Regions from separate parts of the Streptomyces fractus genome, predicted to be linked through region 1. Evidence: riboswitches for the same ligand, from Rfam matches in the RefSeq annotation. Region 1 holds a riboswitch; each other region holds the start of a gene.
What was found. A riboswitch is a leader RNA that binds a small molecule or an ion and turns the genes downstream of it on or off. The one in region 1 is predicted to bind cobalamin.
Positions count from the first base shown of each region.

Region 2: another riboswitch for cobalamin. It lies ahead of nicT (Nickel transporter NicT); the one in region 1 lies ahead of ACP4E5_RS43990 (ABC transporter substrate-binding protein).
Region 3: another riboswitch for cobalamin. It lies ahead of ACP4E5_RS17565 (ribonucleoside-diphosphate reductase subunit alpha); the one in region 1 lies ahead of ACP4E5_RS43990 (ABC transporter substrate-binding protein).
Region 4: another riboswitch for cobalamin. It lies ahead of ACP4E5_RS43100 (ABC transporter substrate-binding protein); the one in region 1 lies ahead of ACP4E5_RS43990 (ABC transporter substrate-binding protein).

Region 1 is NZ_JBMYHI010000002.1:9,212,099-9,214,879, forward strand. Features, by position in the region: gene ACP4E5_RS43985 (FecCD family ABC transporter permease) at 1-146, opposite strand, end outside; gene ACP4E5_RS43990 (ABC transporter substrate-binding protein) at 206-1,261, opposite strand; cobalamin riboswitch at 1,298-1,487, opposite strand; gene ACP4E5_RS43995 (FCD domain-containing protein) at 1,496-1,762, opposite strand; gene ACP4E5_RS44000 (hypothetical protein) at 2,120-2,383, shown strand; gene cynS (cyanase) at 2,393-2,781, opposite strand, start outside.
Region 2 is NZ_JBMYHI010000002.1:8,200,178-8,202,958, forward strand. Features, by position in the region: gene ACP4E5_RS39285 (GTP-binding protein) at 1-32, opposite strand, end outside; gene nicT (Nickel transporter NicT) at 198-1,316, opposite strand; cobalamin riboswitch at 1,348-1,578, opposite strand; gene ACP4E5_RS39295 (inorganic diphosphatase) at 1,582-2,085, opposite strand; gene ACP4E5_RS39300 (GNAT family N-acetyltransferase) at 2,151-2,642, opposite strand; gene rho (transcription termination factor Rho) at 2,672-2,781, opposite strand, start outside.
Region 3 is NZ_JBMYHI010000002.1:3,502,216-3,504,996, reverse strand. Features, by position in the region: gene ACP4E5_RS17565 (ribonucleoside-diphosphate reductase subunit alpha) at 1-1,000, opposite strand, end outside; cobalamin riboswitch at 1,128-1,258, opposite strand; gene ACP4E5_RS17560 (GNAT family N-acetyltransferase) at 1,322-1,822, opposite strand; gene mctP (monocarboxylate uptake permease MctP) at 1,927-2,781, opposite strand, start outside.
Region 4 is NZ_JBMYHI010000002.1:9,015,948-9,018,728, forward strand. Features, by position in the region: gene ACP4E5_RS43100 (ABC transporter substrate-binding protein) at 1-1,070, opposite strand, end outside; cobalamin riboswitch at 1,101-1,242, opposite strand; cobalamin riboswitch at 1,384-1,506, shown strand; gene ACP4E5_RS43105 (hypothetical protein) at 1,568-1,693, shown strand; gene ACP4E5_RS43110 ((2Fe-2S)-binding protein) at 1,690-2,364, shown strand; gene ACP4E5_RS43115 (amidohydrolase family protein) at 2,481-2,781, shown strand, end outside.

The DNA.
Region 1 (2,781 bases):
GAGGTCGCCAGGCCGATCCGTTCGCCGACCGCCGCCCACACGTCGCCGACCCCGATCTGCGCGGGGCCGAGGGTGATCGCGAAGGCCACGGAGGCGCACAGCACGGCGACACCGGCCGCCCAGGCGAGCGTCGCGCGAACGGACATCCGGGAGGGGGTCTTCGGGTGCCCCGCCGCCACCGCTTGCCCAGAGACCGTGCGAGCCGTCACCGCGCGAGTCCGAACTCGCGCAGCCCCGCGGCCACCCGCTCCACACCGTCGACCGTCCGGATGGTCGGGTTCATGGCCTGCCCGCTCAGCCGCACGTACCGCTTCTTCTTCACGGCGGTCATGTGCTTCGTGACCGGGTTCGACTCCAGGAACCCGATCTTCTGCGCGGCCGACTCCGCGGACTGCGAGCGGCGCGTCAGATCGCCGATGACCAGCACGTCCGGATCGCGGTCCGCGACCGTCTCCCAGTTGACCTGCGGCCACTCCGCACGCGTGTCGTCGAAGACATTGCGCGCCCCGAGCTCCTTGGTGACGACGCCCGGAGCGCCGCAACAACCCGCCATGTAGGGCGAGTCGGAGTTGGCGAACCAGTACAGGACGTCCACGCCGTGCGCGTCGATCCCTGAAGTGGCCTTGCGGACCCTGGACTTGAGCTGGTCGATCAGCTTCTCGCCGCGCTCCTCCACGTCGAAGACGCGCGCCAGGTCGCGGATCTCGCCGTACACGACGTCGAGCCCCAGGGGCTCGGTCCGCACGCCGTCCCCGTCCCCGCCGTTGTCCTTGCCGGCGCAGTCACTGGGGGAGAGGTAGGTGGGCACGCCGAGCTTCTCGAACTCCTCGCGTGGCGCCACGCCACCCTTGCCGAGGGTGTACGTGAACGAGGCCGCGGCGAAGTCCGGTTCGGTGCCGAGGACCTTCTCGAACGACGGGTAGCGGTCGGCAAGACGCGGCACCTTCGCGTTGGCCTTCGCCAAATTCTTGGGGACCGGGTCGGTCCAGGTGCCGGTGCCCGCCATCCGGTCCTCGAGGCCGAGCGACAGCATGATCTCGGCGGAGCCCTGGTCGAGGGCGACGGCGCGGCGCGGGGTGTGCTCGACCCGCACCTTCTCGCCGCAGTTGTCGAGCGTGACACCGCCGCGCTTGTCGGCGCTGTCCTCGGTGGCGGCGGTCGTGCCGCACCCGGTGAGCAGCAGGGCGCCCGCCAACAGCGGGGCGCATCGGCGGAGTTGACGTGCGAACAGCACGGAGGTTCCTTCGCGTCCAGGGCTCATACGCGGAGCCGGCCTACGGTCCGCCCCCACGCCACGCGGCACTGGAGGCCGCCAGCAGGTCTTCGGACTCGGGGTCGTCCGCGCGAAGCGCCTTCCCGGGCCGATGTACCGGCCCAGTGGCAGTGGCTCCGCCCGTCACCCTCACCGCTGCGCGTCAGTTCCGGGTTCGCACCGGATTCCCTGACCCGTGTGCGTAGAAAAACACACAAAGGTACGACTGGCTCGGCGAAACTATCACGTGAGGACCGACTCCAGTTGGGGCCGGGTTCCGTCCCTGTGGTGGTCCATCAGGGAGACGAGGCGTTCGTGGTCCCGGACGCGGAGCGCCTCGACCATCTCCGCGTGCTCGTCGACGATCCGCTTCTGTGACATCGGGTCGTGCAGGAGACAGGCTCGGTAGCCGTCGCTCAGCCGCCAGACGCGGCGCGGTTCGGCGACGACGAGGTCCAGGCCCGACGCGGTGAACATGCGGAAGTGGAAATCCGAGTTGAGGCGGGCCATGGCGGTGAGTCCCCGAACCGGCGGGCGGCTCTGGCGGCACCCTCGACGACCTCCTCGCCCTGACCCGCGCCCTCGCCTCGCATGCCGTCACCACCCCGGTCGCCGAGTACGCCACCGCCGACTGGTGCCTCGCGTCCGGCGGCCCACTCCCCGCTGGGGCGCCCACCATCGCCTTCCTCCCCACGGACGCCGCAGGACCGGTCGACGACGGCACCGTCACCGCCCAACTGCCCGCCGTTCCCTGGGCGTCCGGCGCGCACACCCTGCTCCTGGTCCCGGAGACGAGGCCGGCGCGGGCCCGTGGACCATCGACCTCACCGGCCCGGGCGTCACCCGCCACCCGTCCCGACCCGCCCTGTGCGACACCCGTACGAGGCCGTCGACCTGACCGCGGCGCCGGTGACCGCGCCGCCGCCCGGCATACCGTCCCCCGCCCGCATCTGCGCCCGCCTCGCCACCATGCGCGTCCACCTCCTCCAGACCGAGGCCGCACTGAACCACACCCGCGACACCTACCGCGCGGACGCGTCCGAGCCGAGGGACGCCGCCCTGGGGCGGCTGGCCGTCGCCTCGGGAGAGGACCTCCTCTGGGACACCCTCACCGCCCCCGCGCCGCGCTGACCTCGCGGCTCACCAGGTCCGGTACGGCAGGAACTTGCCGTCCAGCGTGACGACCACGCGGTCGCCCTTCGGGTCCTCCCTGCGCGCGATGTCCATCGAGAAGTCGATCGCCGACATGATCCCGGATCCGAACTTCTCCTCGATGACTCCCTTCAGCGTGGTGCCGTACACCTGCACGATCTCGTAGAAGCGGTAGATCAACGGGTCGGTGGGGACCGGGGCGTCCAGCGATCCGCGCGAGGCATCCCGGGACAGCGCGGCCACCGTCTCCTCGTCCAGCGAGAGCAACGCCCCGGCGCGTGCCGCCTGGTCGCGGGTCATGGTGTTCTGGCCAAGGAGTGCGGACGCCGTCCACACCTCGTGCGCGCCGACGGCCTCGGCGATCTTCTCGAAGGTCA
Region 2 (2,781 bases), 1.0 Mb from region 1:
TGCGCGAGAACGCCCAGATTCAGCAATGCCACTGGCAGTCGTGTCCTTGAGGGAAGGGGATGCCACGGCGAGATTCGCGGTGGCCCTCGGAAGGAACTGGACTGCAGAGCGCATGGATCGGTCCTCACGGTCGGGGCGCGCGGCATGTGCCGCACCGAGATCAGTGCAGCAGCGCGCCGCGCACCCCGGCAACCGATTTATCCGGCGTCGGCCAACCGCGCCGACCACCGCTGCTCGACCCTCGCCAGGCGCCAGTAGGCGATCGCCGCCACCCACACGACCACGAACAGGCCCACGATCACGTACCCGACGTTGTCGAGGTCGAGACCGGCGATCCAGCCGGTGACCGCGTCGCTCAGGTCGAGCTTGTCGTGCAGGACGCCGACGAGCTCGATCGTGCCGATGAAGAACGCGACCGCGATGGACAGGCCGGTGATGGTGAGGTTGTAGAACACCTTGCGCACCGGGTTCGAGAACGCCCACTGGTAGGCGAAGTTCATGAACGTGCCGTCGAGCGTGTCGAACAGGCTCATGCCCGCGGCGAACAGCAGCGGCAGGCACAGGATCGCGTACCAGGGCAGGCCCGCGGCGGCGCCGCTGCCCGCCATCACCATCAAGGTCACCTCGGTCGCGGTGTCGAAGCCGAGCCCGAAGAGGAAGCCCAGCGGGAACATCTGCCCCGGCCGGGTGATCGACTTGGTGAAGCGGCCGAGGATCCGGTTCATGAACCCGCGGGAATCCAGGTGCTGCTCGAGCTTCCGCTCGTCGTAGGAGCCCGCGCGCATCGCCTTGAAGACCTTCAGAATGCCCATCAGGGCCACGAGGTTGAGCGCGGCGATGAGGTACAGGAACGTGCCGGAAACGGTCGTGCCGACGATGCCGAGCGCCTGGTGGGTGCGGGAGTCGTCGTTCATCAGGGTGCCGGCGAGCGCCGCGCCGCCCGCGACGAGCGCCGCCATCGCGACCACCACGCTGGAGTGGCCGAGCGCGAACCAGAACCCGACCGAGACGGGCCGCTTGCCGTCCGCCATCAGCTTGCGGGTGGTGTTGTCGATGGCCGCGATGTGGTCGGCGTCGAAGGCGTGCCGCATGCCGAGCGTGTACGCCGTGATGCCGAGGCCGATACCGAAGGCTTTGTTGCCCACTTCGTAGTGCTCGGGGACGACGAGCAGGAACAGCACGCCGAACGCGACGACGTGCAGCGCGGCGATCACCGCGATCAGGCCGGCCGTGCGCAGCGTGTCCTCGCGGCGCCAACGGAAAGCAGGGGAAGGGGAGTTCGGGGCAGGGGTCGGGGAGTTCCCGGGCAGGGTCATGCGTCGATCACGCTCCAGCACCTCGTGGATCACTTCGTGAGATGCCGCGGCCGGTCTCCTGGCTTACGGGTGTGCCCGCCGCTCCGGCCTTCCCAGCGGCCGACGGCCACCAGTGGCGTACAGGATGGAACGGCGGGCTCCGGGCGCGTGACTCGAAAGACGCGCGGTCCGAAACCCGATCACAGTGGCGAGGGCCGCTCCGGAATGGGCCCCTGAGGGGCCGTCACCGGTCTTCCCGAGCACCACGGCCCGACCACCCTACTACCTACCCGGACGCGCGTTCGCGGGCCCGGTGGATCTCCTCGTAGGCCTTGTCCCGGCCCTCCCAGTGGGAGCCGTCGACCGACTTGCCCGGTTCGAGATCCTTGTAGACCTCGAAGAAGTGCGTGATCTCCAGGCGGTCGAACTCGGGGATGTCCTCGATGTCCCGGGTCGCGTCGTGCCGCGGGTCGTGCGCGGGAACGCACAGGACCTTCTCGTCCGGGCCCTTCTCATCGCTCATCACGAACATGCCGATCGCCCGGCACTCGATGGCGCAGCCGGGGAACGTCGCGTCGCCGGTCAGGACGAGGGCGTCCAGCGGGTCCCCGTCGCCGCCGAGCGTGCCGGGGATGTAGCCGTAGTCCGCGGGGTACTGCGTCGACGTGAACAGCATCCGGTCGAGCCGGATCCGCCCGAGTTCGTGGTCCATCTCGTATTTGTTCCGTGAGCCCTGCGGGATCTCCACGATCACGTCGAACGCCTCGGCGCGTGCCTGACTGCTGCCCAATGTGGCCTCCTTGCCGCATTCCGACGCCCCCGAGTGTGCGGCCTGCCGGGCAAGGGCGGAACCCCTCAGGCGGCCGGGGGAATGGGGAATTCGAGTTCGGGCCGGTCCCAGGCGACGGCCGGCGGGCGCGCGGGGACCGTGCCGGTGCGGTGCGCGCCCATGCTGCGGTAGAAGCCCTCGGCGGGCGGGTGCGAGACGACGCGGACGTGGTCGAGGCCCGCGGCCTGCGCCTGCGCCCGCATGTGGTCGACGAGGAGGCGCCCGATGCCCCGGCCCTGCGCCTCGTCCGCGACGAACATCAGGTCCAGCTCCGGCGGCACGGTCAGCAGCGCGTAGAAGCCGAGCACCCGCTCGTCGGCCGGATCCACGGCCACGTAGACATGGTGCGCCTCGATGTAGTCGGGGCCCACCCGATAGCCCGCGACCATGGAGGCGTACGGGTCCCGGTAGGCGCCGGAGCCGCGCACGAGGCGGGTGAGGCGCCGGGCGCCCCGGGCGGTGGCCCGCCGGACGGTGACCGCCGGGGTCCCTCCGCGGCGCGTAATGCTCGCGTTCATGTGTCGAGTATTACGCATACGGGGCGGGGTCAGGCGGTGGGCACCGTGGAGTGCGCCTGGCGCAGGAACGCGGCGTTGTCCGGGGTCTGGCGCAGCTTGTCGAGCAGCGCCTCGTAGGAAGCGGCCGGGTCCCTGCTCT
Region 3 (2,781 bases), 5.7 Mb from region 1:
AGTGCGCGAGGTTCAGGTTGTGGGTGCGGCGCGCGTCCTCGCCGGTGTTGTCTCGCAGCTCCAGGAACTCCTCGATGTCGGCGTGCCAGGTCTCCAGGTAGACCGCCGCGGCGCCCTTGCGGCGACCGCCCTGGTTCACGGCGGCGACCGAGGCGTCCAGCGTCTTCAGGAACGGGACGATGCCGTTGGAGTGCCCGTTCGTGCCGCGGATCAGTGAACCGCGGCTGCGTACACGGGAGTACGAGAGGCCGATGCCGCCCGCGTGCTTCGAGAGGCGGGCGACCTGGTGGTACCGGTCGTAGATCGAGTCGAGCTCGTCGAGCGGGGAGTCGAGGAGGTAGCAGCTCGACATCTGGGGGTGGCGGGTGCCGGAGTTGAAGAGGGTGGGGGAGGAGGGCAGGTAGTCGAGGCGGCTCATCAGGCCGTAGAGGGAGGCGACTTCGTCCAGGGCGCGGACGCTGTCGTCCTCCGCGAGGCCGGCCGCCACGCGCAGCATGAAGTGCTGCGGGGTCTCGATGACCTGCCGGGTGATCGGGTGGCGCAGCAGGTAGCGGCTGTGCAGGGTGCGCAGGCCGAAGTAGCCGAAGCGGTCGTCGCCGGCGGTGTCGATGAGCGCGTCGAGGCGCGCCGCGTGGACGCGTACGAACTCGGCCGTGCGGTCCGCGATCAGGCCCTCGCGGTGGCCGACGGCGACCGATTCGGTGAAGGACGTGACGCCCTGCGAGGCGGCCTCGGCGGTGATGGAGCGGGTGAGGAGGCGGGCGGCGAGCCGGGAGTAGGTGGGGTCCTCGGAGATCAGCCCGGCCGCGGCCTCGGTGGCGAGATCGCGCAGCTCGGCCTCATCGGCCCGCGCCGAACGGCCACGCAGCGCGGCCGCCGCGATCCGGCCGGGGTCGGCGTCGGGGAGATCGGCGGTCAGCTCGGTCAGGGTGCGCAGCAGGGCTGCACCCGGGCCGTCCTGGGGGGTGGCTGAGACCGGTTCGGCGGGCGCGATGGTCACGTTGAGGCTCTCCCTCGCTCGGCTCGAGGCCTGCGGGGAGGAGGTGGCAGCGCGGGCGCGCAAACGCGGGCCCTCGTCCACCGGCCCTTTCCGCGAGGCCCGGACGTCGTCGACGCCCGGGCCGGTCGGCTCGGGCGTGCCGTCGACAGGTCATCGGACTCGCGTGAGCGCTTTTGTACGCCTACGCACACCGTTGCGGGACAGTTCCGGATTCGCACCGGATTCCCCTGTGGTGACAGCGAGAGCGAGCATACATGTTGTGTCGGGTCCTCGTGGCAGCCCCATATGTTGTGTCGGTGTTCCTTTCCCGCGCCCAATCCCTCAGTCGGCCGCCAGCTTCAACTCGTACGCGCGCAGCGTCACTTCCGGGATCGGGGCCCAGTCGCGGTCCGGGATCCGGGTGAAGCCGAGGCGTTCGTAGAGGCGGTGCGAGGCGGTCGCGAGCGGCTGGGTGCAGAGCACGACCGCGGTCTTGCCGGCCGCGCGGGCCCGGTCGATCACGGCCCGCACGAGCGCCTCGCCGACGCCCTGCCCGCGTGCCTCGACGGCGACGGCCAGCATCCGGAACTCGGCCTCCGAGGGGCGCGCCAGCTCCGCGTACGGGTGGTCGTGCGAGGAGACGTAGGTGACGCCGCCGAGGACCCGGCCTTCCGGGTCCTCGGCGACGAGCACCTCGGCCTGCCGCGCGCGTTTCTCGACGTCGCGCAGTTCGGCGGCGTACCAGTCGTCCTCGCCGAACGCGAGGAGGCCGCTGCCGAGATAGGCGCGGGCGCTCAACTCGCCGAGCGCGGCGTACTCATCGGGGCGCACTGTTCTGATCACGACGCCATGGTTACGCGACCCCCGGCCCTGGTCGCAACGCTTTCCGGAAAATGCGTCGGGCCCCTCCGCGGGGGAGGGGCCCGACACGCGCGTGTACGGCTCGACTAGTGGCCGGCGCCCGCCGTGATCGGCAGGTCGACCTGGACGCCCTTGTCGCCCGCGTCGGCCGTGTAGTCCTCGCGGGTCGTCTCGTCGACGCCGTCCGGGGCCTTGACCGCCTTCAGGACGAAGGTCAGGACGACGGTGACGACGACGTTGAGGACGAACGCCGTGAAGCCGATGTAGCCGATCTCACCGATGCCGGGGATCTCCGCCGACGAGCCGCCGAAGTGCTTCTGCGTCGGCGACGCGACGCCCCACGCGGCGAGCGTGCCGTACACCATGCCGACCGCCCAGCCGGCGAGCAGCGCCCAGCGGTGGAACCAGCGCGTGAACAGGCCGCCGACGAGGGCCGGGAAGGTCTGCAGGATCCAGATGCCGCCGAGCAGCTGGAAGTTGATGGCGACGGTCTTGTCCATGGTGAGGACGAAGGCCAGCGCGCCCACCTTCACGAGCAGCGACACCAGCTTGGAGACCTTGGTCTCCTGCGCGGGCGTCGCGTCCGGCTTGATGAAGTCCTTGTAGATGTTGCGCGTGAACAGGTTCGCGGCGGCGATGGACATGATGGCCGCCGGGACCAGCGCGCCGATGCCGATGGCGGCGAACGCGACGCCCGTGAACCAGTCGGGGAACATGTCCTCGAACAGCTGCGGAATCGCCAACTGCCCGTTCTGCACCTTGATCCCGGCCGCGATCGCCATGAACCCGAGCAGCGCGAGCAGGCCCAGCATCAGCGAGTACAGCGGCAGGATCGTGGTGTTGCGGCGGATCACGTTGCGGCTCTTGGAGGAGAGCGTCGCCGTGATCGAGTGCGGGTACATGAACAGCGCCAGGGCGGAGCCGATGGCGAGCGTCGCGTA
Region 4 (2,781 bases), 200 kb from region 1:
AAGCTCTCCGGGTGCAGCCCGCGCGCCAGGCCCTCCACCGCGTACGCGGACCGGACCCCGACCAACGTCGCGGTCAACGGCAGCACCACGAACCGCTCGTGCTTGATGGCCGGGACGTCCGCGAGCGCGGGCTGCGCGAGCAGGTACCGCTTCTTCTGCTCGACGCTCTTGTCGCCCGCGTAGTCGTAGATCGCGATGACCTCCGGCCTGCGGGCGACCACCTGCTCCCAGGAGACGTCGCCGAACACGTCGTCCAGATCGGCGAAGACATTGCGACCGCCCGCCTGGTGGATGAGCTGCGTGCCGAGGCCCTTGCCGCCGGCGGTGAAGGCGGACTTGTCGCCGCTGTCGTACACGAACACGGGGACGGCCGGCTCGCCCCGCACGGCGGCGTTCGCCTCGGCGACCCGTGCGCGCAGGTCGGACACGAGGGCGTCGGCGCGGTCGGAGACCCCGAAGATCTTGCCGATGGCACGTATCTCGGCGTAGGTGTCCCGCATGGTCACGTTCTTCTCGCCGCAGTACTCGCGGTTGAGGTACGTGTCGATGCCCGCGTCGGCGAACGCCTTGCGCGAGCGGCCCTCCTTCTCGTCGAACGCGCTGGAGTAGCCGCCGTAGACGAAGTCGGGTTCGGATTCGAGGACCTTCTCGAACGAGGGTGCTCGCGCGGCCAGTTGGGGAACGGACTCGTAGTCCTTGCGCAGGCTCGGCAGGACGGCGGAGTCGGGGAACGACGTGCCGACCATGCGGTCCTTCAGGCCGAGGGCGAGCATGAGTTCCGCCGGATGCTGATGGATGGTCACCACGCGGGACGGCGGCTTGTCGTACGTCGTCTTGACGCCGCAGTCGTCGATGGTGACAGGGAAGCCCTTTGTGATCGACGACTGCGGGCCGTCGGCGTGCTCGGAGGCCGGCCCGGACGGGCCGCAGCCGGCGGCGAGCACCGTCGTCGTCGACAGCGCGGCGACGACGGCGGCGACGCGCACGACGAGGCGCCGCCGTCGCGCACGGGGTCGTGGCAGGGCATGGGGGAGTGAGAGGGCATGGGGACGGTTCGGACCGTCGTACACGTGAAGCCTCCTGCGGAGTCCGCGCTCCTCGGAATGGGCCCGCGACGGGTCAGTGACCTGACTCCCGGGCAGCGCTGACTCGCGCTGCCCGGTCACAGTGGCGGGACCGTGCCGGATTCGCACCGGCTTCCTGTCTCCCGTCGCGGCGATGACCTGGCGATAGTACGCAGTGAAGGGCAAAAGGCAAAGGCGAGGCAAAGTGGGGTGGCGTTCAGGGGAGTTGGCCACGCGGCCCACGCGGCCCACTCCGCCCCACGCGGCCCGGGCGGCGACGCGATGGCATGATGTCCGTGAACACGGGCGACGGCGGCCCGAGGAAACCGGTGCGAATCCGGTGCGGTACCGCCACTGTGATCGGCGAGCGGATCCCGGAAGAGCCACTGCCCCGCGGGGCGGGAAGGCCGGGACGAGCGCGGACCCGAGAGCCAGGAGACTCACGCCGTCGCCTCCTCGAAGCGATCCGGGGCGGAACTCCCCGGCGAGAGGGAGGATGCGGCATGGCTGAACGCCTCGCCGAAATACTGGCCCCCGTCACCGTCACCGTCACCGTCACGGACCAGGCAGTTCCCCGCCACGTGGTCGTGTGCCGCGCCGACGCGCCGCGACGGGTCAGGACCTCATGAACGAGGTGCCGTCGGAACACGTCACCGAGGCGTTGCACGACGTGGCGTCGCGACTCGGCGGATTCTTCGCCCTCGACACCACCGCGACGCGGCGGCTTCCCGACGCACCGCTCACCCGCGCCGGTCTCGCCGAACGAGCCCGGACGGTCAACGACCGCTACGCGACAGCCGAACCCCGCATCGGCGTCTCCATCGCACACCTGGGACTCGCGGCCCGCCTCTGGTCACCGGTCCTCGCCTGCGCGCTCGTCCACGGGATCGTGCCGACGATGCGCACGGTGGAGTGGTCCGGGGACGGCTCGGCCCTCCGCCTCCCCCGCCCCGAGGGACGACGCGCGGCGGAACTCCCGTCCCTCGCCGAGGCCATCCACGCGGAGGTCGACGGCGTCCTGGAGCGGGTCGAGAACGGCCTCACCGTCAAGGTGGCGCCGCGCCTCCTGGCCGGCAACTCCGCGTCCGCACTCGTCGGATCGGCGGCTCAACTCCTGAGATCCCGGCCCGACTTGCGGACGGAACTCACGCGCCTGACACGGGAGTTGCTGGAGACCGGCCGGTTGCGGGACACGGGCCGGATCACCGGCCCGGATCTGACATTCCGGCGCCGTAGCTGCTGCCTGTTCTACCGGGCCCCCAACGGCGGCATGTGCGGGGACTGCTGTCTGGTGCGCTGACGATGACAAGACACAGCGGCGCCGGGTGGCGCGTGCAGCCGAGAGCTCCTCGCTCTTTCTGATGTGCTGCGTTCCAGCAACCGACGTCCACCGCACGCGAAAGAGAGCCGCGCCTCATGCTGATCACCGCCGCGCAAGTCCTGGCCGGACCTGATCGTCACGCAGTCGCCGACGCGGCCGTCCTCGTACGCGGAGGTGTCATCGCCCGCGTAGGCCCGCGCGCAGAGGTCGAGCGCCAGGCACACCCCGACGAGCCGCGGCTCGACTTCCCTTCCGGGACCGTGCTCCCGGGCCTGATCGACGCCCACGTGCACCTGTGCTTCGACGCGGGACCGGACCCCGTCGCCACGCTCCAGGAGCAGGATGACGAGGCGCTGTTCGCCGCGATGGCCGGTCGGGCGCGGCAGTTGCTCAGCG